DNA from 2 places in the Pseudobacillus sp. FSL P4-0506 genome. Region 1 is predicted to be linked to the other one. Evidence: riboswitches for the same ligand, from Rfam matches in the RefSeq annotation. Region 1 holds a riboswitch; the other holds the start of a gene.

Evidence for each region. Region 1 has a riboswitch for cyclic di-AMP ahead of MKZ02_RS08815 (APC family permease). Riboswitches for the same ligand answer to the same signal wherever they lie in the genome.
Region 2: another riboswitch for cyclic di-AMP. It lies ahead of MKZ02_RS14235 (TrkH family potassium uptake protein); the one in region 1 lies ahead of MKZ02_RS08815 (APC family permease).

Annotation. Positions count from the first base shown of each region.
Region 1 is NZ_JBBOOI010000001.1:1,805,377-1,808,942, reverse strand. It holds gene nfsA (oxygen-insensitive NADPH nitroreductase) at 46-774, opposite strand; gene MKZ02_RS08820 (hypothetical protein) at 983-1,174, shown strand; cyclic di-AMP (ydaO/yuaA leader) riboswitch at 1,342-1,483, shown strand; gene MKZ02_RS08815 (APC family permease) at 1,702-3,531, shown strand.
Region 2 is NZ_JBBOOI010000001.1:2,824,009-2,845,314, reverse strand. It holds gene MKZ02_RS14305 (FAD-dependent monooxygenase) at 162-899, opposite strand; gene MKZ02_RS14300 (hypothetical protein) at 1,065-1,364, opposite strand; gene MKZ02_RS14295 (hypothetical protein) at 1,472-1,663, shown strand; gene MKZ02_RS14290 (DUF421 domain-containing protein) at 1,805-2,503, opposite strand; gene MKZ02_RS14285 (GNAT family N-acetyltransferase) at 2,880-3,410, shown strand; gene MKZ02_RS14280 (DinB family protein) at 3,547-4,041, shown strand; gene MKZ02_RS14275 (DUF1259 domain-containing protein) at 4,421-4,804, shown strand; gene MKZ02_RS14270 (DeoR family transcriptional regulator) at 5,133-5,708, shown strand; partial or broken gene MKZ02_RS14265 (PepSY-associated TM helix domain-containing protein) at 5,738-7,093, shown strand; gene MKZ02_RS14260 (hypothetical protein) at 7,523-7,645, shown strand; gene MKZ02_RS14255 (ATP-binding protein) at 7,620-8,723, opposite strand; gene MKZ02_RS14250 (YcxB family protein) at 9,159-9,692, shown strand; gene MKZ02_RS14245 (aminotransferase-like domain-containing protein) at 9,784-11,211, opposite strand; gene MKZ02_RS14240 (LysE/ArgO family amino acid transporter) at 11,311-11,913, shown strand; cyclic di-AMP (ydaO/yuaA leader) riboswitch at 12,257-12,397, shown strand; gene MKZ02_RS14235 (TrkH family potassium uptake protein) at 12,547-13,863, shown strand; gene MKZ02_RS14230 (sporulation protein) at 13,897-14,292, shown strand; gene MKZ02_RS14225 (sodium:solute symporter family protein) at 15,851-17,347, opposite strand; gene MKZ02_RS14220 (DUF3311 domain-containing protein) at 17,347-17,538, opposite strand; gene MKZ02_RS14215 (amidohydrolase) at 17,718-19,340, opposite strand; gene blaOXA (class D beta-lactamase) at 19,758-20,555, opposite strand; gene MKZ02_RS14205 (aminotransferase-like domain-containing protein) at 20,722-21,306, shown strand, end outside.

The DNA of each region.
Region 1 (3,566 bases):
TCATATATTATCTGAAAACAGGCAGGGGCGTCAATCTTTCCTCTATTATTTTTTTAGAAAGCCTTTTGATTGCAAGAATTCAAGCATATATGCCCGCCGTGGCTCGGATAAAAAAGCTGCCATGCCGCTCGTCCAGCCTGCATCTTTCTTATTTGTTGTACGGCTTGCATAATATTTATGCATTTGCTCGTCATACTCAGGAAGTAGGCGACTATACTTTTCCTCATCATATACATCTTCATGCAAAATTGCCTTCATTGGCAAGCGTGGCTTTACTTCGTTTGATTCTGCTGGCACACCTACCGTCAATCCAAATAATGGAATCACATAGTCAGGCAATTGAAGCAAGTCGCTGATTGCCTGCGGATTATTACGAACCCCGCCAATATAACAGATGCCATATCCTTTGGATTCGGCGGCTATTACAAAATTTTGGGCAAGTAGAGCCGTATCGATAACAGCTACAAGCAGATTTTCTGCCGTGCTACCTTCGAATTTTTTCCCATGAAGGGTAACGGCTTTTTCCAGACGTTTTAAATCCGCACAGAAAACAAGCGGCAAGGCCGCAGATTCAAATTGCTGTTTATTTTTAGACAGCTCTCCAAGCTTCAGGCGCTTCTCCTCATTCTTCACGCGCACAACGGAATAAGCCTGCACAAAATGAGAGCTTGCGGCATGTTGGGCAACTTCCAACAACTCGTGAAATACTTCATCTGAAATGGGTTCGTCTGTGTATTTTCGAACAGATGCATGAGACTTCAATAAATCTATCATCTTATCCTTCCTTCCTTGTTTGCTTCGTCATATAAAAAGCGTATGTATAGACCTGTTCTTCTTTTAACGTAAATCACCTTTTAAACGCTGTCAACGTTCCTGCTCTCCTCCTCTAAAATCACCTCTCTTTGTTTCCATACATATAGTAAAAGAAGAACCTTTCATAGCACGCTACTCGTGCTTATGAATTCACAGGCAGGTGTAATAATTGAGAAGAAGATACAATCCTTACTCGTTACCTCCATGGCTTCGAACAGTCCGAGCGGTCTGCTGCCAGCTAGCCGTTCCATTTTGCATATTTCAGGGGATTCGAACGATCTTTTTTCCAACGACATTTGATGTGATACTGCTATCTATCCTCGTGTTACTTGCTGTAGCTCTTTACCTTGAATGGATTTAAAAAGACGTCTTGTATGAGCAGACGTCTTTTTAAATATGTATAGATTTAAGGAGTTCTATTCTTTCTTTAGCTATTCAGCCAACTAAAAAATAATATGAATTTTCTCTTTACAAACCAATCTTTCAGGAGTATATTAGCTAAATAAATTTTATATGTAAACTCAATTATACCTTATATCGCTTAATCCCTAAGGAGTGGGGGACCCATTTTTGTGCATCGTCACTTGGGGTGAATCCTTCATTAAGAAGGTAGGGCTACTCTCATGGCCCGAACCCGACAGCTAACCTCATAAGCGTTTGGAGAGGAGGTTTGCTTTGTGTTGTCTTAAAAGAGCACTAAGTAACACCTTAGTGTTCTTTTTTGTGTTTTCTTTAGAATTAAAAGCGCTCTGTGAGCTTTTACTAGGATTGGTAACGATCAAAGGGGGAATTATAATTTTATCAACTTTTTACAGAAGAGCTTTCTTACAGTAAAAATAAACGTATGCTTTCTCACTATATGATTGATTTACTTTTCTGGAGGTCATCATGACACGTTATTCACTAATGAAAAAAGCCTTAATTGGCAAGCCGCTTAAAACGAGTGCACTAGGAGAACAGAGAATCAGTAAGTTAAAGGCGCTGGCTATTTTATCCTCAGACGCCCTTTCGTCTGTAGCTTATGGACCTGAACAAATTTTAATTGTGCTGTCTACAATCGGTCTAGTTGCTTTTTGGTATTCTGTTCCTATTGGCATTGGAGTACTGGTTCTCTTAACGGCCTTAATTCTTTCGTATCGCCAAATTATTTATGCCTATCCGCACGGTGGTGGGGCCTACATTGTCTCGAGAAACAACTTGGGAGAAAATGCCGGACTCATTGCAGGAGGCTCCCTATTAGTAGATTATATTTTAACCGTAGCGGTGAGTGTATCAGCCGGAACCGACGCTCTCACCTCTGCTTTTCCGCAATTGCACGAACATAATGTATCTATTGCTGCTTTACTAGTTGTATTAATTACGATTTTGAATTTACGAGGGGTAACAGAATCTGCTTCTGTTCTTGCTTATCCAGTATATTTATTTGTAGCCGCCTTACTTCTTCTTTCAGCCGTAGGTTTATGGAAAATTGCAACCGGACAAATACCGAGTGATCTGCACTCTCCGATCGGAACAGCCGTTCCTGGCATCAGTCTGTTTTTATTGCTCAGAGCTTTCTCATCCGGCTGTTCAGCTCTTACTGGAGTAGAGGCTGTTTCTAATGCGGTTCCTAACTTTAAGGAACCCGCTGCTAAAAATGCAGCAAACACCTTAATAATGATGGGGATTATCTTGGCGATTCTTTTTTCTGGCATTATGTTTTTAGCTTATTGGCTAGGAATCACTCCTAAAGCAGAAGAAACAGTGGTATCACAAATTTCGTCTGAAGTATTCGGTAGAAATTTCATTTATTACTTTGTTCAAGGAACTACAGCTCTTATTTTAGTTCTTGCGGCTAATACTGGTTTTTCTGCTTTTCCATTGCTAGCCGTTAACTTAGCAACGGACAAGTATATTCCACGGATGTTTCTCATGCGTGGAGACCGGCTTGGTTACTCAAATGGAATCGTCACGCTCGGCATCATGTCTATTCTACTTATCGTGGCTTTTAGGGGGGAAACTGAACAGCTTATTCCATTGTATGCCGTTGGTGTATTTATTCCCTTCACCCTTTCCCAATCAGGCATGATTGTAAAGTGGGTAAAAGAGAAGCCTGTTGGCTGGACGTATAAATTAACAGTTAATTTAATCGGCGCGCTCATTAGCTTAACTGTTGTGGTGATTTTCTTTACCACTAAGTTTTCTCAAGTGTGGCCTGTGCTAGTTTTCTTACCGATTATTATCTTTATGTTTCATCGAATTAAAAGTCATTATATGGCAACAGGTGAACAACTGAGAATTAAATCTGGAGAAGAAGCACTTCAATTTAAAGGAAATGTCGTCATTGTCCCGGTTGCCGGCATTACAAAGGTAGTTGAAAATTCCTTAAATTATGCCGAACTAATCGGTGATACTGTCATTGCTGTTTACGTCGCTTTTGACCGTGAAAGCGAACGACAAATGGAGGAGAGATGGAGAAAGTGGAAGCCTAATGTCCGTCTTGTTACTCTGCATTCTCAATATAGAAGCTTAATGAGGCCTCTCGCCCGGTTTATTGACATAGCCGTGGAAAAAGCGAATGAAAGGAACCATACCTTAACCGTACTTATTCCACAATTCATTACGAAGAAGAGATGGCAGGACATATTACACAATCAGTCGAGCTTACGTTTAAGAATCTACCTTCTTTATCAAAAGAATGTCATTGTCACTACCGTCCCTTATCGATTTAAAAAATAATCTTTACTCAAATTACGAAACACCTCTTCGAGAGG
Region 2 (21,306 bases), 1.0 Mb from region 1:
AGCTACGGGACAATAAAGTAATTTAAAAAGCCAAACAAGCATAACCCCGTCCTGGATTTAGGACGGGGCAAAAATGTACTTGGTTAATTTTGGTGCAAGATACTTCGTTACACTAATAAAGTCATTTGAAAATCTAAGGCTGATTATGCTAATCCAAGTAATTAAAAATCGGTGTGGAAAACGGATTCTAATTGATTTTCTTGTATTTTGGCAGGCAGCCTTCTCATGATTGCATTACTAATCTTAATTTGAAAGGGATTGTCTAATTGCGCTACTTTTCCAATGCGCCATGAAAGATTGATAATCTTTTTTGTCTTTGGCATTCTTAAATTTTCAAATTCAAGAAATGCTTCTTCCCTACACTTCTTATACTTTAAAATTTTGCTTAGTATGATTGCATCTTCAATGGCTTGACCTGCTCCTTGACCAATATTAGGGGTAGTGGCGTGAGCTGCATCACCAATCAGCAGAATTTTATCCAAAGCAAAGCGATTGGTAGGCTTGAGATCAATGATGTCATTCCATATGAGTTTTTCGTCTCCTGTCCATTTGATTAACTCAGGTACAGGGAAATGATAATCTTGAAAGGCATGAGACAATTCATTCGTTGTAAAAGCTGACATGTCTTTGCTTTGAAAAGGTGCGTTGATACATGCAAACCAGTATATCTGATTATTTGTCAGAGGGGCCATGCCGAACCGTCCTTTCGACCCCCATGTTTCGGTAAATTCCCCGGGTATGACAAATTCTTTTGGAGGCTTCACCACAGCACGCCAACAAGTATAACCTGAATAACGCGGATTTATGGTTGAAAGGGATTTTTTCCGTACGACGGAATGGATCCCATCCGCTGCTATAAGTGCATCACCTTCTATGGCATTTCCATCTTCTAGACGCACTGTAACTCCCGTTTCATTTTAATATCCTCCGTTGTCCACTTTTTCTTGTTTTATTGGATAGTGATCTTCAAAAAAAATGATTGCACGGAACAATTTTATTATCTACGACAGTATTAATATGTTTATGTCGCAGTTCGTTGGAAATGAGAAGGTGACTAGTGATATTTACATAATAAAATATAGAACATTATCAAACTTGTGATACGGAATATAGAGAAGAAGAGCTACAAAAACAAGCATAACGATAGCTAAAACAAGGCTACAAAAAGCTAAAAGTTTCTTCTCAGATCTTTTAAACAAAGAGGTCATACTTAAGATAAGTACTGTCGGAATACCAACATAAAAGGCGATCATTAAGTCAAATGCTAGTGGAGAACGAGCATGGATGACTGGTGAAGCAGCTAATAATATACCTAAGGTCAACGAAGTATAACTAAGCCAGGAATATCTTTTATTGTTTTTCATAACTTGCCTCATCTTTCACTTATAAAAACATTAATTACACATTTTAACTCATTTAGAATTAATATACAAACAAGGTTCGTGTGGCTGTCGTTTATTCAGTTGGGGGTATGGCTACATACTGGATTTGGTTCAGGAAAAATTGGAAGGAAGAAAAAAACAGCAAAGCTCCCGGCCTTTTAAAAAGTGTTGGCAATTTGGTGAAAGAGCCTAACCTTAAAAATACAGCAGAAATCGACTTAATTGAAAATGCAGATTGTGTAGTTATCGATGGACCATTGACGAAAGTGACGCCTAAATAATGTGAAGATGACACAATTATTTAGAAGGGTGGTAAGGTGCTTAACGTGATAAGAAGTCAGCAGGTTCGGATGTCTGGATAGGATGTTATTTAAACAGAAGTATAGGGAAGAGGGTGAGGCCCTCTTCAAGACGCTGTAAACCTAATGAAATACATCATTTTTGTTATCAATATATAGTGATCCATCTTTTTGAACTTCAGCATAGAAGACATCGGAAATAGAATTGATACCAGCTGATTGTAGTTGTTGATCTAACCACTCCTCGTTAAGATTTAACTTTTCTAAATTCTTTTTATCAATTTCGCCATCAGAAATCACAGACATAGGAAGAGGGAAAAAATCGGTATTAGTTTTTGGGGTGTTCATGCCGCTCTCAATCAAAGTCTGCTTTGGTTCCTTTTTTATTACGGAGAGAGTGCCATCTGTTTCAAAAATTGCGTAATCAACATCAGAGGTGGAAAATACGTTCTTCTTTCGTAATAAAGTGTTTAAAGAATCTATATCTAGCCGCGCCTTGCGGAGAGTATTTTCCATAATTTTTCCTTTTCTAATAAGAATGATTGGTTGTCCTACAATAGCATAACGTGCATTTTTAGATTTTATATCTAGAAATCCGAGAAAGATGGTGAAAGCGCTCCAGCCTAACAAAGAGATCAGTCCGTTACGAATACTTAGTGAGTTATCAATAGCAAGAGAAGCCCCTATAGTACCGATTGAAATAGCAGATACAAAGTTAAAAAAGGTCATTTGGGAAATTTCTTTTCTTCCAATAAGCCTTGTTAAAACTAATAAAGTAATAAAAGAAATAGAAAGCCTTAGAACTAGTTCTGGAACCGACATAGTTAAACTCCTTTCATTCATTATGGAAAGTAAATTACTACGTATTGTTCCAAACTTTTAAAATTTGATGTATCTTCTATTGATTTTTTTGAAAAATATAGAAATGATCAGTATGCCGTAGTTCGTTAAAATATAACAGATTAATAAATACCCCAATGGAAAATAAGGGCGCCAAAATATGAAGGCAGCGGGCAGCTGTTCTGTTATTTGGTGCCCTCTTTTACTTTATAGGAGGAAAGGGATATGAATGCATAACAATTAAAATTAAACTAAGGGGCAGTTTAATTGGAGAGGGAATGATAATTTTTAGAGGTTATTTTTGTCTTAATATCGAAACAAGGATTAGGGGAGTAGTCTTTTTATTGGAGGATATGTAATGAACATAAAAACAAAAAGGTTATTAATACGTAAATTTACATTCGATGATTGGCAAGCTGTCTATGAATATACTTCTGAGGTTAATGTAATGAAATACATACCAGAAGGTGTTTTGACTAAAGAAGATGTAAAAGAATTTATAAATAAAAACAAGGATGATGCGGCTGAGAAATTTGCTGTTGTATTAATAGACGAGAATATTGTTATTGGACACATCGTTTTTTTAAAGTATTTTGGTGAGCATACTTATGAGATTGGGTGGGTGTTTAACCCAAAATATCACAATAGAGGATATGCTTCTGAAGCAGCACGAGCGGTTTTAAAATTTGGTTTTGAAAAAATGAAGTTACATAGGATTATCGCAACGTGTCAACCAGAGAATATTCCATCATATCGAGTTATGGAGAAGATTGGAATGAGAAGGGAAGGATATTTTAAAAAATGTATCCCAAAGGAAAATGAATGGTGGGATGAGTATTATTACGCTATTCTAGAGGAAGAGTGGAAAATAGATAGTGTAAAGTTGTAAGGAATTGTTTAGCTATTTAAAAAGATGGAATGAATTTGGTTTTTCATTTCATCTTTTATTTTTTTACAGTAAAATAAGAATATTTCGAGAGCTGTTAACTGTAAAAAAGGTAGGAAATTTAATGGGAGGGAAGGCAATGGAGAAATTAGAATATGAATGGGTAAAACAAACAAGAAACATTTTATTAGACCAGTGTAAAGAATTAACGGAAGAAGAGCTTATCAAGGAACTTGACCTTGGTTTTCAAAGTATAAAAGATTCCTTCTTTCATATAGCGGGATGTTATCATGCTTGGTTAGGTTCTTTTGTGCTTTCAGCGACAACTACCCCACTTTACTCAAGAAAAGAAATTAATCAAATGCAACTAGAAGATATTAAACGTTATTTTCAACAAGCGGATGCATATGTAGAACAAGTATTTGAAAAATCTATTGAAGAGTTGAATACAGTTATCGAAAAGAAGCTTCCTTGGAGAACGGAAAGTGGATTTGTGAGAAAAACCCCCCACCAATTATTGGTTCATTCAATTACACACGAATTTCATCACAAAGGGCAAATTGTAGCAATGTTACGTCTGCTTGGCCACGTCCCTCAGAACACGGATATACTGGGATTGCCTGGTTTAGATTAGGGGGCTATGCTGCTTATTTAACTGCTGAAATTAAACCACGTTAATAATCACCTATCAAAACGATAATTAAGCAATTACTGTCTTTTTAAGAACAAAAGCAGATAGCTCTATTGTTTCGATATAAAGAAGGAACGAAATTCAATTTAACATGAGAAGAACATGATTTGATCAATCTTTTTTTCAAAACATGTTCTTTTTTGTTCATTTATCAAAATTAATAACATTGTTTCAATTAAACTTTATTCGAAAGCTACATCAGACGAGCACCTCAGTTATTTTAATAATTAATATTTTATTAATCCTCTTATTTGATCTGCCTAGACAAGCTTTCCATATTCTTCATAAGCTATAGTATAACACAATGAAGGGAGGAATAAATTTGTCAAATTGTCAAAGACTTGCAGATATTATCGGCGGTGAAGTAATTCAATCGACCCCTGCTTGTGTAATTATGCGTCTGCGAGATATTAGAGCAACTATTTTAGGCCGCAGGACCCTTTCTCCAGTAGCTCTTCCATTTATGTTATCTTTTGAAAATAATGGTCTTAACCTAGGGGAAACTGTGCTCCTCCAAAGAGAAGTTAATCCAATGCTCGATGCATTACGAAGAAGAGGACTGATCGTAACAGCGTTTCATAACCACTGGCTGTTTGAAGAACCACGGCTAATGTATATGCATTGGGAGAATGTTGGAATGGACCCCTTTGAGTTTGCTAGAGAAAGCTTTGAGGCTGCAAAAGAAGCCGGCCTTAAATTTTTTTGATAGTTTATGAGGAGCTGTTTCTTTCGACTTGCGAAACAGATAAAGTAACTTGAATACATTAAGAGCATGTTTTGAAAGAAGATTGTTCAAAACATGCTCTTTTTTTTCACTTATCGAGATGATCAGTAGTAATTTCATTTATTTAAGAAACTTTTATGCTATTCATTCTTTTCTCACATTTAGCTGTTATAAATGATGGTGTATACTCACATTTTTTCACATGATCTATCATAGAATCTTTAACTGTGATTTGTGAATAAAAAGGTCTTCAGCATAAGTGATTTGAAGATAGTTCTGATTGTTATTTAATAAAGAGTGGTGGGATAAAATGTTACCGATAGAAAGGCAACAACAAATTTTAACGTGGTTAGAAAAAGAAGAGACACTGCGCGTTTCAGATATCAGCAAAAGATTAGAAGTGTCCGAAATGACGGTTTACCGAGACTTAAAACCTTTAATTGATCAACAGAAAGTGTTTAAAACATCTAATGGAATTACTCTTATTGCCAACAGCTATGTTTCTTCTAATACTTGTTCTTATTGCTATAAGGATGCAAATACAAGACTATCTGTTCAATTAATTAAAAAGAATCAGCACGTGGAGAAAGCTTGTTGTCCTCATTGTGGACTTCTTCGGTTTCAAGATATAGAAAATGACGTCTCTCAAATTATTTGTCATGATTTTTTAAAAGATACAACGATAAGTGCTAAAACAGCAAGCTTTCTTTTGAATGCAGATATTAATTTGAATTGTTGCCAGCCGCAAGTTATTGCCTTTGAATCTACCAAACAAGCTAAACAGTTCCAATTAGGGTTTGGCGGACAAATATATCGTTTTAGAGAAGCTATTCAAGCTATAACTAGTGAAATGCATGACAAAGGCTGCTGCCATTTAAAACAGTAGAAAAATAGATATTTGATGGGGGTTTAGAGGTGAAAAAAAGCAACTACAATCGTTTATGGAGATGGCACTTTTATGCAGCCTTATTTATCGCACCGCTATTAATCACATTGACCTTAAGCGGTATTGGTTATCTATTTTATACAAATGTGGAAAATAGTGCTTACGACCATCTATTCTTTGGGAAGAGCGATAAAACCGAACAATTATCAATTGATGAAGGCATTGAGAACGCAGTAGAGCAATATAAAGGCTATTCTGTTTCAAAGATTATGGTATTAGAGGAACCGTATACTACACGCTTAACAATGACAAATAAAGCCGGCGACCAAAAATATGTATTTTTAGATGATAATTATCAAATGGTTGGCAGTTAAAACGCGGCATATACCTATTCAAATGTTATGAGATCAATACATAGTTCGCTTTTTGTAGGTGGAACCATTGTAAATTATTTAGTTGAATTAGCTGCCTGTTGGGCAATCTTCTTAATGTTTTCTGGTATGTACATGACATTTAAGGGACGGGCATTGAAGAAGAAACAGAATCCAACGAAGAGACAAAAAAATAAAAAATGGCATGCGTTCGCAGGAACAATTATTACCATTCCAATGATTGTGATTATTTTTACCGGCTTGCCTTGGTCAGCATTTATGGGGAATTTTATATACTCGATAGCTCAAGAGTATCCTTCTATCGGGACTCCCATTTTACAACAACAGCCGCCGGCTTCAGATATGAGTGAGATTCCATGGGCTACTCGTAAAAATGAGGCGCCCGCATCAAGTGAACCCCATGCACATCATGATATGGCGAATATGATGGATAGGCCAAATAAAAGCAATATGTTAAGTGTTCAACAATTGATGAATAAGATTGAGGGCTCCCATATTTTAAAACCATATTCAATTGTTTACCCAATGAGTGAAGCCGGGGTATATACAGTATCTAAGGGGAGTAATACTGGTGTAACCGGTTTGGATGTTAGCCCGTATGATGAAATGACAACTTACTTCGATCAATATAGTGGACAATTGATTTCAAAAGTGAGCTATCAGGATTATGGCATTTTAGCCAAATGGTTTACATGGGGGATCCCGCTACATGAAGGTCACTTATTTGGCTGGCCAAATAAACTGATTAACTTAGCTGTTTGTCTAACCTTCCTATTCGTCATTTTTTGGGGAATTAAAACGTGGCTATCTCGCAAAAAAGAGGGGAAACTCTCAGCTCCACCAAAAATATCAAGTGGTCTGTCGATTGGTTTTATCATCTTTATGGTAACTTTAGGTTTGATCATGCCTCTATTTGGTATTTCCTTAATTATCGTAGGTATTATTGAATGGATCATTCACCTTAAGCGGAAAAACATAAGCATTGTAAATTAATTGAATATGTTACGAGCGTGTGTGGATCAGTCTTTTTTTCACTTATCAAAGTTATTAGTCGTAACTGGATCGATCATTATTCCAAAGCGACAAGAGCTCGTATTTTATTCAGACAAAAACTGGACAGAACGGGCACCATCTTAGGCACCTTTTTATTTTCCCGTTGAGGGTAAGACAGGCCATTGAGCTAATGAAAGGTTTATCCCTTGGTATTTTCTCTCCTAACACGATTCCGGATACAACCCACCCGCTTTGTTAGTTTTTTGAATGTACTCAAAGAAAAGAACATGCAAGGCCAATTCGAAATGAATACTTTCCGAAGATTGAAAGCATCATCTGGTATAACGCATTAGAATGTCAGAGAAGCGGCATAAGACTATGGGAGTTGAAAAATTTAAGCGGGGGGCACCTCAAAGGGGGAGCGGGTGCATGATTCTTAATGAACAGCTGGGAGGAAGAGTAGTTGAATATCCTCCTCCACCAGCTGTTAGGTTACCGGTTGCTGATTATCATTGCCGCGGCGTGGCTAACCCTGTATTTGATGATGATTAAAAGCTTTAGGCAAATTGATTATGACGGTCGTTCCTTCACCGAGTTGACTATTAATTTCTATGGTACCGTTATGGTTTTCTATAATTCGTCTACACATCATAAGGCCTAAACCTGTCCCTTTTTCTTTTGTTGTGTAGAAAGGCTCAAATAGTCTTTTCTGTCTCTCTTGCGAAATGCCGCTCCCTTTATCGATAATTTCTATTGAGACACTCTCACCATGCATATTCTTAAGGGAAATAACTATTTCTTGCGTGGCAGGGTCAGTAGTGGCTTCAATCGCGTTTTGTATCAAGTTCATTAGTACCTGTGTTATCTGATTAGGATCGCATTGAATAGTAAATGTCTGATCGAAATGAATGGATTTAATAAGATGTATACCTTTTAAAGTAGCTTGAGGCTTCATAAATTCTACAACATGAGAGACCAAAGCCTTGATGTCCACTTCCCTAGTCTTCATGTTTTCTTTCGGTTTAGCTATAAAGATGAATTCGTTTACAATGGCATTAATTCTATTTAATTCTCTAAGAACAATGTCTATATAACTATCTATTGTTTTATCACTTGAAAGTTCCTTAATCATTTGAGCAAAACCGGTTACACACGTTAAAGGATTTCGAATTTCATGGGCAACCCCAGCTGCTAATTCACCAATTAACGAAAGCTTTTCTAGCTCTTGAATCTTGAGGGTGTTCTTTCGGTGCTCTGTAATCTCGATGGCTGTCCCATTTACTTCAATGACTCGTGAATTAATAATTACTGGAGTTAATGAAGTAAGATAATAGAATCCATTGAGGTTTCCTTCATAATTAATAATGCTGCCATTCCAAGCTTTTTCATAATAAGATTGTTTCTCATCTGCATGACTTTCAGGTAAGAAGTCATGCAAGGTTTTACCAACAATTATCGAGGGGGGAATCTCTATTTTTTTTAGAAAGTCACCTTCTGCAAATGTATGGATAAACTCATTGTTTTTCTTTATAAATTTAAATACAAATCCATTATGCTTCGGAATAAGATTTCGATAATCGATATAATTATCAAGAATGTTCTGAATAGTTCCAGTGTCATTATGAGTCATATTTGCATCCTCCGATTATTATGATGGTTAGTAAATACATTTTATGGGGTTTTTGTAATTTTTTTATTATACACTAGTTTGGGCTGTGTTTCTTTATAGTGTTAAACTTAAAGATAGAAAATCTCTAAAGATTGACAAAGGTCTTTTTTTTTATTGCTTGAAAAGGGAAGAAAATAGGTAAAGACTCAACGGTTTGACAGAGCTTTTAGTATTGATTATGTTGAAACGCCAGATGGGGATCCTGCCCACTAAAGATTTGTTCTCAAAAGGCTCCCTCGCAAGTTCCTGAAAATAGTTAGGGGAGAATACAAGAATTTTTGTAAGTAGGGTTACTGCCAGGTTTTAGTATACATTCTAAGTTTCTACGATATAATGACTCTACTCAGTTGTTTTAACGATAATCTGGAGACTAGCAAAGACATAGGGGGGACGAAGATGGAAATTAAATATGAGCTGACAAAAGATGATTACCTAGCGTTTAATCTTCATTACGTTAAGCATTCTAAAACTATAAAGCAGTCTTTATTCAGGCAACAATTTTTTGTGCCAATTATTTCCTTAATCCTGCCTTTTATTTTTCCTTTGGTTGCAGGAGAGTTTTCGGTTGGATTCTCCATTGTCTTTATGCTCGTCTCAGTCGTATGGATGATATTTTATCCAAAATATTTCTACTGGCATGTTATGAGCCATATAAACAAAAGCTTTAACGAGGGCAATAATGAGAATTTGTTAGGGGAGCATACATTTACATTTAATGATGCGGGGTTTATAGAAACGAACAGAGCAGGAGAAAGCCAGGTTAGTTGGTCCAGTATAGAAAAAGTAGAAGAGAATGACCAATATTTCTTTCTCTTCTTTAGTACTATGAGTGCCTATATTCTACCGAAACGTTCATTCTTGAATGAAACGGATCAGAAAAACTTTCAGCGTAGGATGGATCAACGAATTTCTTCAGCCGCTAGTAAGTAAGAGCTTAAATAGACTCCTTGTTATCCGTGGTTTTACTCTATAGAAAGAGTCATTATTTTGATTAAAGAATAATCAAAATAATGACTCTTTTTTAATGTTCCTGTTCCACTAATCTTGTTAAAATATTTAGTCCTTCTTTTAATTCTTCTAATGACGCATAGGCATAGGAAAGACGGATATGATGTAAGTCTCTTGTTTCATATATATATCCTGGGTTAATCAGCACATGCTGACTCAACAAATTTAGAAATAATGCCTTATTTACGATAGGTTTATGGAACCTGATCCATATGTAGAAGCCACCCTCAGATTTTTTCCACGTAGCTATTTTTTGAAATCGCTGCTCTAAAATTCCTTCTACAAATGCCGCCCGCTTTTTCAATTGTTCTCGAAGTTGAACCAAATGCCTTTCGTATAAACCAGTTGCTATCCAATGGGCAACGATTTCTTGGGAAAAGGCGCTTGAGCCGTAATCCGTTTGCATTTTAATATCAGCTAATCGTTTAATAACAGGAGAAGGGGCAACTACCCAACCAATCCGCAATCCCGCACTGAGCGTTTTGGATACACTGCCGATATAAAGCACTTGACCGGACGTGTCAAACGACTTTATGGCAGGCGAAGTGGAGTCGAATAATAATTCATGATAGACATCATCTTCAATAATCGGGATTTGCAGTTCTTTGCATGCATGATATAGTGTTTGTTTTTCCTTCATCGACCAATTGTGTCCGGTCGGATTGTGCAAGGTCGGCACACAGTAAAATAAAGATTGTCTTTTTCTTTTGAGTGTCCTTAATTTGTCTGCTAAATGGTCATCCCTTGAAACTGCAGTCATGCGCATGCCTGCAGATTGAAAGAGATGAATGGAATTTAGATACGATGGCTGCTCCTGAAAAACAATGGAGCCTGCTTCTAATAAACCAACAGCGATTAATTGAAGAGCTTGAAGGGCGCCTGAAACAATTAAAATGTTCTCCGGCGCTGTTTGAATACCTCGTTTTTTTAAGTAGCTACATAGAATGACGCGAAGCTTTTCGCTTCCTTGAGGAGAGGAATAACCGATGGCTTTTGGATTGAGCGAGATTTCTTTTAACGACTGTTCCATTTGTTTTGTTGGAAGTAAGTCGGGGGATAACTCACCTGTTCCAAGGCGGATGACATGATCCATCTGCTCATGCTCATTGATAAGCTGAATCGTATGGTAATTTGGTTTGTGAATACTGGATTCAATATGCTGCTGCCAGTTCGGCTGAGATCTATTCACAAGCACATTCCACGAATTATTGGCCACAAAGACGCCCGACCCTTTTTTCGATTCAAGAAAACCATCTGCCCTTAAGTCATCAAGCGCAAGTTGAACAGTGCTCCGATTGACGTTAAATTGCATTGCCAGCTGGCGTTGCGTGGGAATTTTTGTGCCAACTGTCCAATCCCCTCGTTCAATCTGAATCTTTATCCAATCTACAATTTGCTCTTGGATGGTTAAATGAGAATGACGGTTGGGTTTCCAATTCATTGAATTCCCTCCTAAATTGGGTGGATAAAAAACCATCCAATTGGCTGTTTTCTTTTAGTTGTATCATAGTACGATAGTAATTGGAAGGGAGTTGATGACATGGATGCCATTATCCACGGGATCATTTTAGCCTTTGGTCTTATTTTGCCTTTAGGCGTGCAAAATGTATTTGTATTTTCGCAAGGAGCCACACAGCCAAAACTGTTTCAAGCACTGCCGGCGGCTATTACAGCTGCATTGTGCGATACACTTTTAATTATCTTAGCCGTGTTTGGTCTATCCGTGATTGTTTTACAATTTGAATGGCTACGGGTTAGTCTCATGATCGTCGGAATTTTATTTTTGCTTTACATGGGGTACGCTATTTGGCGGTCTGCGCCAATGGATACGGAAGAGAATAAAGCATTATCAATCCGGCGGCAAATTATTTTCGCTTTATCTGTTTCTTTACTAAATCCTCATGCTATTTTAGACACAGTGGGAGTGATCGGGACAAGTGCATTAAGATATGTTGGCACAGAGCAAGTTTTTTTTACAATCGCCTGTGTGACAGTGTCTTGGATTTGGTTTTTTGGATTGACGATTGCAGGTGCGATTATGAAAAAGCTTGATGGTACAGGAGGGTTAATGAATATATTCAACAAATGCTCTGGTCTATTTATCTGGGGAACTGCCGTTTATCTGTTGATTGGATTGATATGACAAACAGCAAACAATAACAATATTATGTCTAGTGAAGACTCTTCTTTTATCGTTTGTCACAATGAGAATACTAGTTAGAATTTGAACGATATATATGGATACATAGAAAGAGGCTATCTCATCTTCTTGTCGATCATGAACCATAAATATAAGAGCCATTTGATTTATCAAAAAGCGAGGAAGCCTGCAAAAAATGCAGGCTTTTTTTATGGTGGTGCCTGTTTTATTGTACTGAATGGTAAAACAGGCAGGTTCAGGACTTTTAATTTGCAAATTCTATCTTTACAAATGGTTTTTCCGAGAGTATAGTAGCTATTATCAATTTAATGTTTACATTAAATCATACCTAATATCGCTTAATTCTTGAGGAAGTGGGGGACCCATTTTTGTGCATAGCACTTGGGGTGAATCCTTCGTTAGAAGGTAGGGCTACTTTCAAGGCCCGAGTCCGACAGCTAACCCCATCAGCGTTTTGAAAGGAGGTTTGCTTTGTGTTGTGTAAAGAACACTAAGTAGGGCTTCTTAGTGTTTTTTTGTTGCCCTGCTTTCAACATTAGTCCATTGCCCTTTAAGAAAAATTTAGGATTGAGAAGTGAAGAAGATACTATCGTGAACAGCAAATCCAATCATTTTATGGATCCCCCTAAGATCTTAGCAGGCGGATTTGCTCTTGTTATTTTGTTAGGAGCTTATCTTTTGACGTTGCCAGCGGCGACAAAAAACGGAGAGGGCCTATCCTTTTTAGATGCCCTTTTTACATCCACGTCTGCCACGTGTGTAACGGGCCTGGTTGTTGTTGATACAGGCACCACGTTTTCCACCTTTGGCCAGCTTGTTATTTTGGGCCTCATCCAAATTGGGGGGCTAGGCTTTATGTCGGTTGCAACGCTGTTTGCTTTTTTGGTGAAAAGAAAAATTTCCTTGAAAGAACGATTGATTTTACGGGAAGCTTTTAATTCCCCGGCCATTGAAGGGATTGTTAAACTCGTAAGGCGGGTTTTGCTTTTCACACTTGCCTGTGAGTTTATCGGGGGGATATTGCTTACCATTCGTTTCTCTTTTGATATGCCGATAGGGAAAGCGATGTATTATGGATTTTTTCATGCTATTTCCAATTTTAATAATGCAGGATTCGACCTTATGGGTGAATTTAGAAGTTTAACCGGCTATGTAGATGATCCAATCGTTGTATTAGTGATCTGCTCGTTAATCATTATGGGAGGCATCGGGTTTGTCGTCATGAACGAATTGTATGACTACCGGAAGAGAAAACACTTATCTCTACACACAAAAATTGTTCTGGTGACAACCTTCTTGCTAGTTGGAGTAGGAACGGTTTTAATTTTCTTGTTGGAATTTCACAATACAAAAACATTGAAGCCTTTATCGTGGACGGGGAAGTTTTTAGGCGCTTTGTATCAATCAGTAACAGCGCGTACAGCGGGATCGAACACACTAAATATTGCTGATTTGACAGATACATCTTTGTTCTTGATTATCTTTTTAATGTTTATTGGTGCTTCTCCTGGTTCTACAGGTGGAGGGATTAAGACAACGACTTTTGCTACGCTGGTTGGAGCGGTCATGTCCCAGATTAAAGGGAAGGAAGAGGTTGTTTTTTTCGAAAGACGAATTGATTATAAATTAATCTATAAGTCTCTTACGATTATATTAAGCAGCCTATCAGTTGTTGTTATTGTAACAATGATTTTAACGATTACGGAAACAGGCAAGGGATTTTTGATGATTGTTTTTGAAGCTACGTCAGCTTTTGCCACAACAGGGCTATCGATGGGATTAACACCGGATTTAACTCCTATCGGCAAGGTGGTCATCATACTCGCCATGTTTACAGGAAGGTTAGGCCCTTTAACGTTAGCAGTAGCACTTACGCTGAACCGTCAGCCTGATCGGTTCCGTTATACAGAAGAAAAAATAATGATTGGATAAGTTTATGCCATTATGCAGGAGGATTTACGGATCGTGATTAGAGAATTAATCAGCCAATGCTTTTCACGTATTGGTTCAGCACACATTCACCTTGTTTTAGATAAGAGAGAGTTTGCTCCAGGAGAAAAAGTGACTGGATACTTCTCTCTTGAAGGCGGGTGGTTTGAACAGGAAATTAAGAGGCTTGAATGTGATTTAGTCGTCACAGACAGCAAGACGCAAACAGAGCAACTGGTTGAAGGGGCTGTGACAAGACTGATGTCAAAATCAATTGTCTCCAAAGAATCAGATCAAATCCCATTCACGTTCCTGTTGCCAGCTGAATTAGATTCTTCATCTGATAGCCGCTCATATCGTTTTCACACGAGAGTCGTTTTTAGCAATGGAGCCAAAAGCATGGAACACGATGAAATTAAAATTTTGAGATAAAGGCATTAACAGTGACGAAAACAAGGCATCCCTGAGTGTTCAGGAAGATGCCTTGTTTTGCTTTTGGCAAAATCATGAAATGGTTAAAAAGGGAAGTAGATAAGAGGGAGGTGACTCATCATAAAATTGTTTCAGTTCCTAATTATGTCTTTTGCGTATTCTTTCATAATTTTGTCAGAGGATGAATTATCGGCAAGGGAGATGGTTTGGATAAAAAAAGATCCAATCAATCAAGAATGTTAAAAATGAACGTTCTATAATGGATTAAAAGGATAAAAAATTTTACAACAAGCAATAGCGCAGCAAAAGCTTTAGCAAATAACTTTTTTATTTTATTTTTATATAGATCACATTCAAATTTAAAAAAAGATGGATTATTAAGCGGCATGTTTACAAAAGAATATGACCGTCGGCTTAATAAGTCGTGTTAAAAAGCATCTCGTTTCATTTTTAAAATATCTCAATATTAGTAGTATACTTAACAAATGAGATAAAATGATATAACTTCCTATAATTTATATTATGTTAACTAAAATAAAACGTAAATAACATGGTCTAACTAATCTTCTCCCCTTTAGTCCTCCTAATAATTATTATCTCGCAAATTTTACATAATCCTTGTATACTTCTACTTCGCGCATGACTGTCTCACTAACTGCCGATCTTTCACCTTAGCTTGGCGCTACATATATCACAGAAATATAAACGTATATGAAATACACTGCGGGAATGAGTGAAATAATTATGCCGAGTAATCTAGTTTCTAACTTATACTGCAAAACTAAGCCAATAATCCAAACTAGTAACCAGATCAGTATGCGATAATCATTTGTGGGCTCATCCGTGTCTGCTATTCCGCTAATTAAAAAGCCTATAAAACTAGAAAAAGCAACAAATAATCCGGTCACAACATTCATGATAATCCATACAATTCGACTCATTTAAGTTCGACCTCTTTCTTTGCAGCGTTTTAATACGAACCTCCGAAATAGTCACGCAGAAAATGCGCTCTGGGGGTATGTGTTTGTTTGACAATCCTTTGAGGTGTTTTTGGATGAACTTCTGCTGCTCCTTGAATTTAGAGAACATTAAACATCATGGATACATGTTTTGGGGAATTTTTGTATTTATCCTTTGAGAGAAAACGTTGAATCGTTAAAGTAGACAAAGAATTATTAGTTTACATAATTACAGAGACTATTCTATTTTCTAACGCATACTAAAAGCCAATCTACTTCTGTAAGTATGTAAGTGGAATTATTTGCTGCCCAGGTTGTTTACAGCCATTTGAATACTCCGGGTCTAGGTAAAGAAACAAGAGTGCCTCCTCCCTCTTGTTTCACTCGTTTTCTCTTAAAGACATAATAAGTCCGATCAAGAAAATGAGCGGAAACAAATACCATATGATCAATGCTGCCAACAATGATAGTAATGGATAATACTATGACAATCGCCGCTTTATACCACCTTCCTTTCTTGTCGTACTATCATTTTTTAACCTATATACCTACATAAATGCATATAAAGGCGATCCTGAATAGCGGATCGCCTCCTTCCTTTATTTCATAAGATTTTTTGACGGTTCTTGGTAGACGGGTTCTGTTTCAGAATGGATTAAATGATTGGTCCCTAGACTGATAATTATGGCTACAATGACATTGACCGCTACCGCAATGGCTCCTGTGTTGATATCGTTAAGGACCGGAGGAATAGACGGGAAGAAATCAACCAGCTTAGCGGATGTAACCGTTGCATATAAAACGATGGCAACTCCCGTAATGATTCCTGCCATGGCACCGAACTTATTCATGGCACGCTGGTTGAAAAAGCTGAATAACAATGCCGGAACAAGTTGGGCAATTAAACTGTAAGACATAATATTCAATATTGCTAAAGCATTGCCGCCTGTAATCGTGAAAACGAACGCAATGACGATAATGACTAAAACGAAGACTTTGGAAACAATCAACTGCTGACGATCAGAAGATTTGGGGGCTATCAATTTATAAAATCCCGTCATTAATCCAATGGAAGCAGACATTAACATCACAGAGACTGGAACTAAGGCTGTGAGCAAGCCAGCCGCTCCGACAATGCCCACCACCCATGGATCAAATGTTTGAAGAGTTAAACGCAATAAAGATAAATCTCCATCCGCTCCTTGTAACCCCGGGATCTGTATGATAGCTGCAAAGCCGATGAAAAATGCGAATAACAGGAGCAAGGTATATAAAGGCAAGGTGATCGCATTTCTTTTCAATGACTTCTCTCCCTTGGCGGATAAAACAACGGAAAAGGAATTCGGCAATAGATAAAAACTGAAGGCATTTAGGATCACCGTAGACACGAACCAGGAAATGCTCAACCCTTCAGTTGATAAAACGAGGCTTTCAGGTTTGACTGCTTCTACCGCTTTGAATAGAGGCTGAATTCCACCAAAGTAATGGAAAGGAATATATAGTCCAAGAAAAACGATAACAAACAAAATCATGATGTCTTTAAGAACGGCAGTCCAGGCGGATCCGTGAATTCCTGAAATAACGACATATATAGTAGCAATGACAGCTCCTATCGTACTTGCTGCAAGCGGACTAATACTTCCATAAGACGCTTCTGAGACGATGATTCCCAGACCTTTGAGCTGGATGACGATGTAGGGAATCAACGCGATCGTTCCGATAAAGCTCACTACCAGACCTAATATGGGACTGTTAAATTTTGAAGCAAAATAGTCAGGCTGAGAGATGATGTTATGCTGTTTAGCATAGCGCCAAATGTTCGGAACGATCCAATACGAAACGACGTAAGCCAGACAAATATAGGCAGGGACATAGAATGCGGCTGCACCTTTTGAATACGCCCATCCGCTGCCACCCAGAAAGGTAAAAGTTGTATATACCTCACCAGCGATCAGCAGGAAAACAAAAAGGGTACCGAACCCTTTGTTTCCAACGGCAAATTCATCTACATTCATTTTCTTCCCATGTGTGGCTCGAATACCGAGAAAGAGAGCAATCGCAGCGAAGGCGAATATGATAATCAATGCGATGTTCATTATTCTTCGCCTCCCTGGTTAGCAGGATCATACTTATAGACGATAGCCAGGATAGCTGATGACAAAATCATCCATAATACGATCCAAAACAGCAGGAATGGCAATCCCAATACATACGGTTCAATTTTATTGACAAATGGCAGCAAGAAGCATATTCCGATGAAAGGCACAATGAGCAATAGTTTAATCATAATTCCACTCCTCCTATTGATAGTGCGCTGTCCATAGGAGCTTTTAGTCTATAGAAGTATTTCCTTCTTTCTCTGTTCGGAACATGGTTGTCGCTCCATTTTCCCCTTGATGGTCTTTGGCTGATGACAAGTCCTGTTATTAGCTGTTTTGCCCAATCTGTTGGGTATCGAGCCTTTAATTATGAACGTGCAGTTGCCTTTGTCCGCTCAAAAACAATTTCACCATCTATCATCGTTAGTTCGACCTGAATATCTTTCAGATTTTCCTCGGATTCTTTCAAGATGCTGCGGTCTAAGACAACCAAATCAGCCAGTTTACCCGCTTCTAAGCTGCCTTTGATGGTTTCTTCAAAGCTGGCGTATGCGCCGTTATAGGTATACATACGAATCGCCTCTAGCAAATTTATTTTTTGAGCCTCTTCGAACGAAGTGCCGTTTTTCATGCAGCGGTTAACGGCTGTATAGATGCCGATAAATGGATTACAGGTCGTAATCGGAGCATCGGATCCAGCGGCAGCTACAATTCCTGCGTCGATAAAATCACGGGCTGGATACATGTAATTCACACGGCTTCCATAGTTATGTAGATAACTTTCTCCAAATTCATACGGGAATGGCGGATTCGGCACAGGGATTATATTTAACTTTTTCATTCGCTCTTGCAGATCAGGGCTTGCAATGCCCGCATGTTCGATGCGATGCCGATGATTTTCCCGGGGAACTTCTTGCAGCGCCTTTTCCACAACATTTAAGTACATCTCAATGGCGCGGTCTCCCTGAGCATGAACAGTTATTTGATAGCCTCGCTTATGGGCTTCTCCTAATACTTCATAGATCTCATCTTCCGAGTAATACAGTATGCCATGGTCTTGTTTATTGCTCGTGTACCCTTCCCTAGTCGCAATTGTTGGCCCTGTACTGCTGCCGTCTGTGAAAAGCTTGGCCGGACCGATTTTGAAAAACTCATTTCCCGTACCTGTGATGACACCGGCCTCCATCATATTCAAGGTGAATTGTTTACAGTCATTCAACGTGCCGATCATGGCATAGACACGGATTTTTAGGTCACCGCTGTGGGAGGCAAGCTGGAGGAGTCGATAGCTTTCCTGATTAAAGGTTCCTGCTTCATGTACGCTTGTTATTCCAGCCTCTATAAAATGCTGCTGAGCGATAGAAATAGCTTGCTGGATTTCTTGTGGAGTGTATCTGGCGGTTTCATTCATTTTCATATAAGCGGTTTCGATAAGGCGTCCTGTAAGGTTGCCATCCGTATCTTTTTCTATGCTGCCACCTTGGGGATTGATTGTATGTGCATCTATATTGGCTAACTGAAGGGCATAGCTGTTGGCGACACCGATATGGCCACACGTTCTGGTGATCACGACCGGGTGTTCCGTGGAAATGGAGTCGAGTTCTTCTAGAGTCGGGTAGCGTTTTTCGTCTATCGTTCTTTCGTTGAAGCCCCAGGCCCGCACCCACTGGCCCTTTGGTGTATTAGCGGCTCTTTTCTTTAACGCAGTCAATAAGGCATCCATTGACTGCATGTCTGGCTCTTTGCAGCTTAAGTTCAATTGGAAAACGCCGTACAGGATGAGATGTAAGTGAGCATCAATGATACCGGGAAGCAATGACTTTCCATTCAAATCAATTACTCGTGTTCCTTCGCTTGCAAATGCTTGCAACTCTTCATTAGAACCAACAGCCAAAATTTTATTTCCCTTGATTGCGATGGCTTGTTGAATAGAATCCTTTTCATCTACAGTCATGACCTCACCGTTCAAAAAAACGATATCTGCCTTCATCGAATCCCTCCTATTTTTGAAACATTCTATCAATTATTGGTAATTTGAAAAATATAGCATGAAATGATAGGAAAGATAATACCCAAAAGGTAAGGTTGTTTCTCCTATTAATTGGACAATTTGTTAATGAGGAGAATGAATCTAAACATTAGAATACACGCTGAAGCTAACACCTATTATTTTGGATGAACTCACCATAAATACTACAATATAGTTATCTTTGTATAATTTAATTAGTGGAAAATGAAAAAAATCACGGGTTTATACAGGGATATTATTTTATTAATATATTTATTAAATCGGATTATAGACGATAACTTGACAGAAGCTAGATGAAAAAGAAAGAGCCTATATTAATTTATGATAGGCTCTTTCAATCCTTTTAAATTAAGTTTTCATGCATCATTATCAACCCTCTTATCTGATAATGTTCACTTGCTTCAATGCTTCAATAGCAATATTTTTAGCTTCTGTACCTGATCCGCTGAGGTTAACGGCAAATACCCAAGTTTCTTTTTTTGTCTCTATGAAGCCCACATACCAGCCCAATCCCATGTCCGAAAGCCTTGTTCCTGTTTTCCCATGAAGCGTGTAATGGTCCTGCTCATCCTGTATCATGATTCGTTTAACTGTTTTTTGGTTTTTTTTCTTCAATGGCAGTTTTTCTTCTACAAGGTCTTCTATAAATTCAGCTTGCTCCATTGCTGAAATCTTCAATGTGCTATCAAGCCAGAATCTATCAATACCTCCTGATAGATTCTTGTTTCCATATCCGATTCGGTTAATGTTTTCTTGCATCTTCATTTCACCGATATCTCTCGCCAAGTCCTGATAAAACCAGATAGCTGACTCTCGCATGGCTGAAGCTAACGAGTGGTCCCGATTCCAGCTTTCAAATTCTCTGATCACTCCATCCCAGCGCTTTACTTCATATTCGTCCCTTACAGCGCCTGTTTCTAGTCCGATTAAAGCGTTAGGCACCTTAAAGGTGGATTCAGGTGTCAGTCTTTTTGTACTTCTTTTACTGTTATACACGTAAGTATGGTTGTTTTTTAAGTTCTTAAGTACCATTGTGCCGTCTTTGCCATTAAACAATTCTTCAATTTCCAGCTTCTTTGTTTTTTGAACTTCCGCATTCGCTGCTTTTGATGCACCTGTGAAAACCAACATGGCGGAGACGAAAAAGAGTATGGCTAGATGAATAAACTTTCTAATTGGCCTTTTCTTAGAGTCGTACATTTTCAATGTGATTTCCTCCTTTTTTACTGAAGTTACATGCCCCTTCTGGTAATTTATACTATAGGGAAATCTTCTTTCATGGTAGAGGCTAAAAATGTCATCTGTGCCCATACAGATGGCGAAGATGGAGGGCTTTATAGAGATGAAATACGAAGAGATTATAAATGAAATTCAGAGTAGAGTAGCCGATGGCCGGCTTAAGCCTGGTGAGAAGTTGCCCTCTATTCGTTCACTTTCAGAAGAGTTTAGCTGTAGCATTAACACAATTATTAAAGCCTACAATGAACTAGAAAAAGCGCATAAAATTTATTCAGTTCCCAAAAGTGGTTATTTTCTTGTAGGCAGCCAGAACTTGGCGTCTAATCCTCCGCAGGAATTCATTGATTTCTCATCCGCTGGTCCTGATAAATGGCAGATGCCTTACCGCGATTATCAGCACTGTATTAACCAGGCCATTGAACTATACAAGGAAGAAATGTTTCAATACGCAGAACCTCTTGGCCTACCGTCACTGCGCTATCAGCTTTCCAGGCAGCTGCAAGAGCTGCAAGTTTTCACGCCCCCGGAAAGAATTTGTGTGGTCTCTGGCTCCCAGCAGGCTCTTGATATTCTTGTAGCTCTCCCCTTTCCAAATGGAAAAGAGGAAATCTGTGTGGAGCAGCCGACCCATTTCAGCTTTATTGATTCTATTTGCTCCCGTGGCTTACAGGCAATTGGAATAGAGATG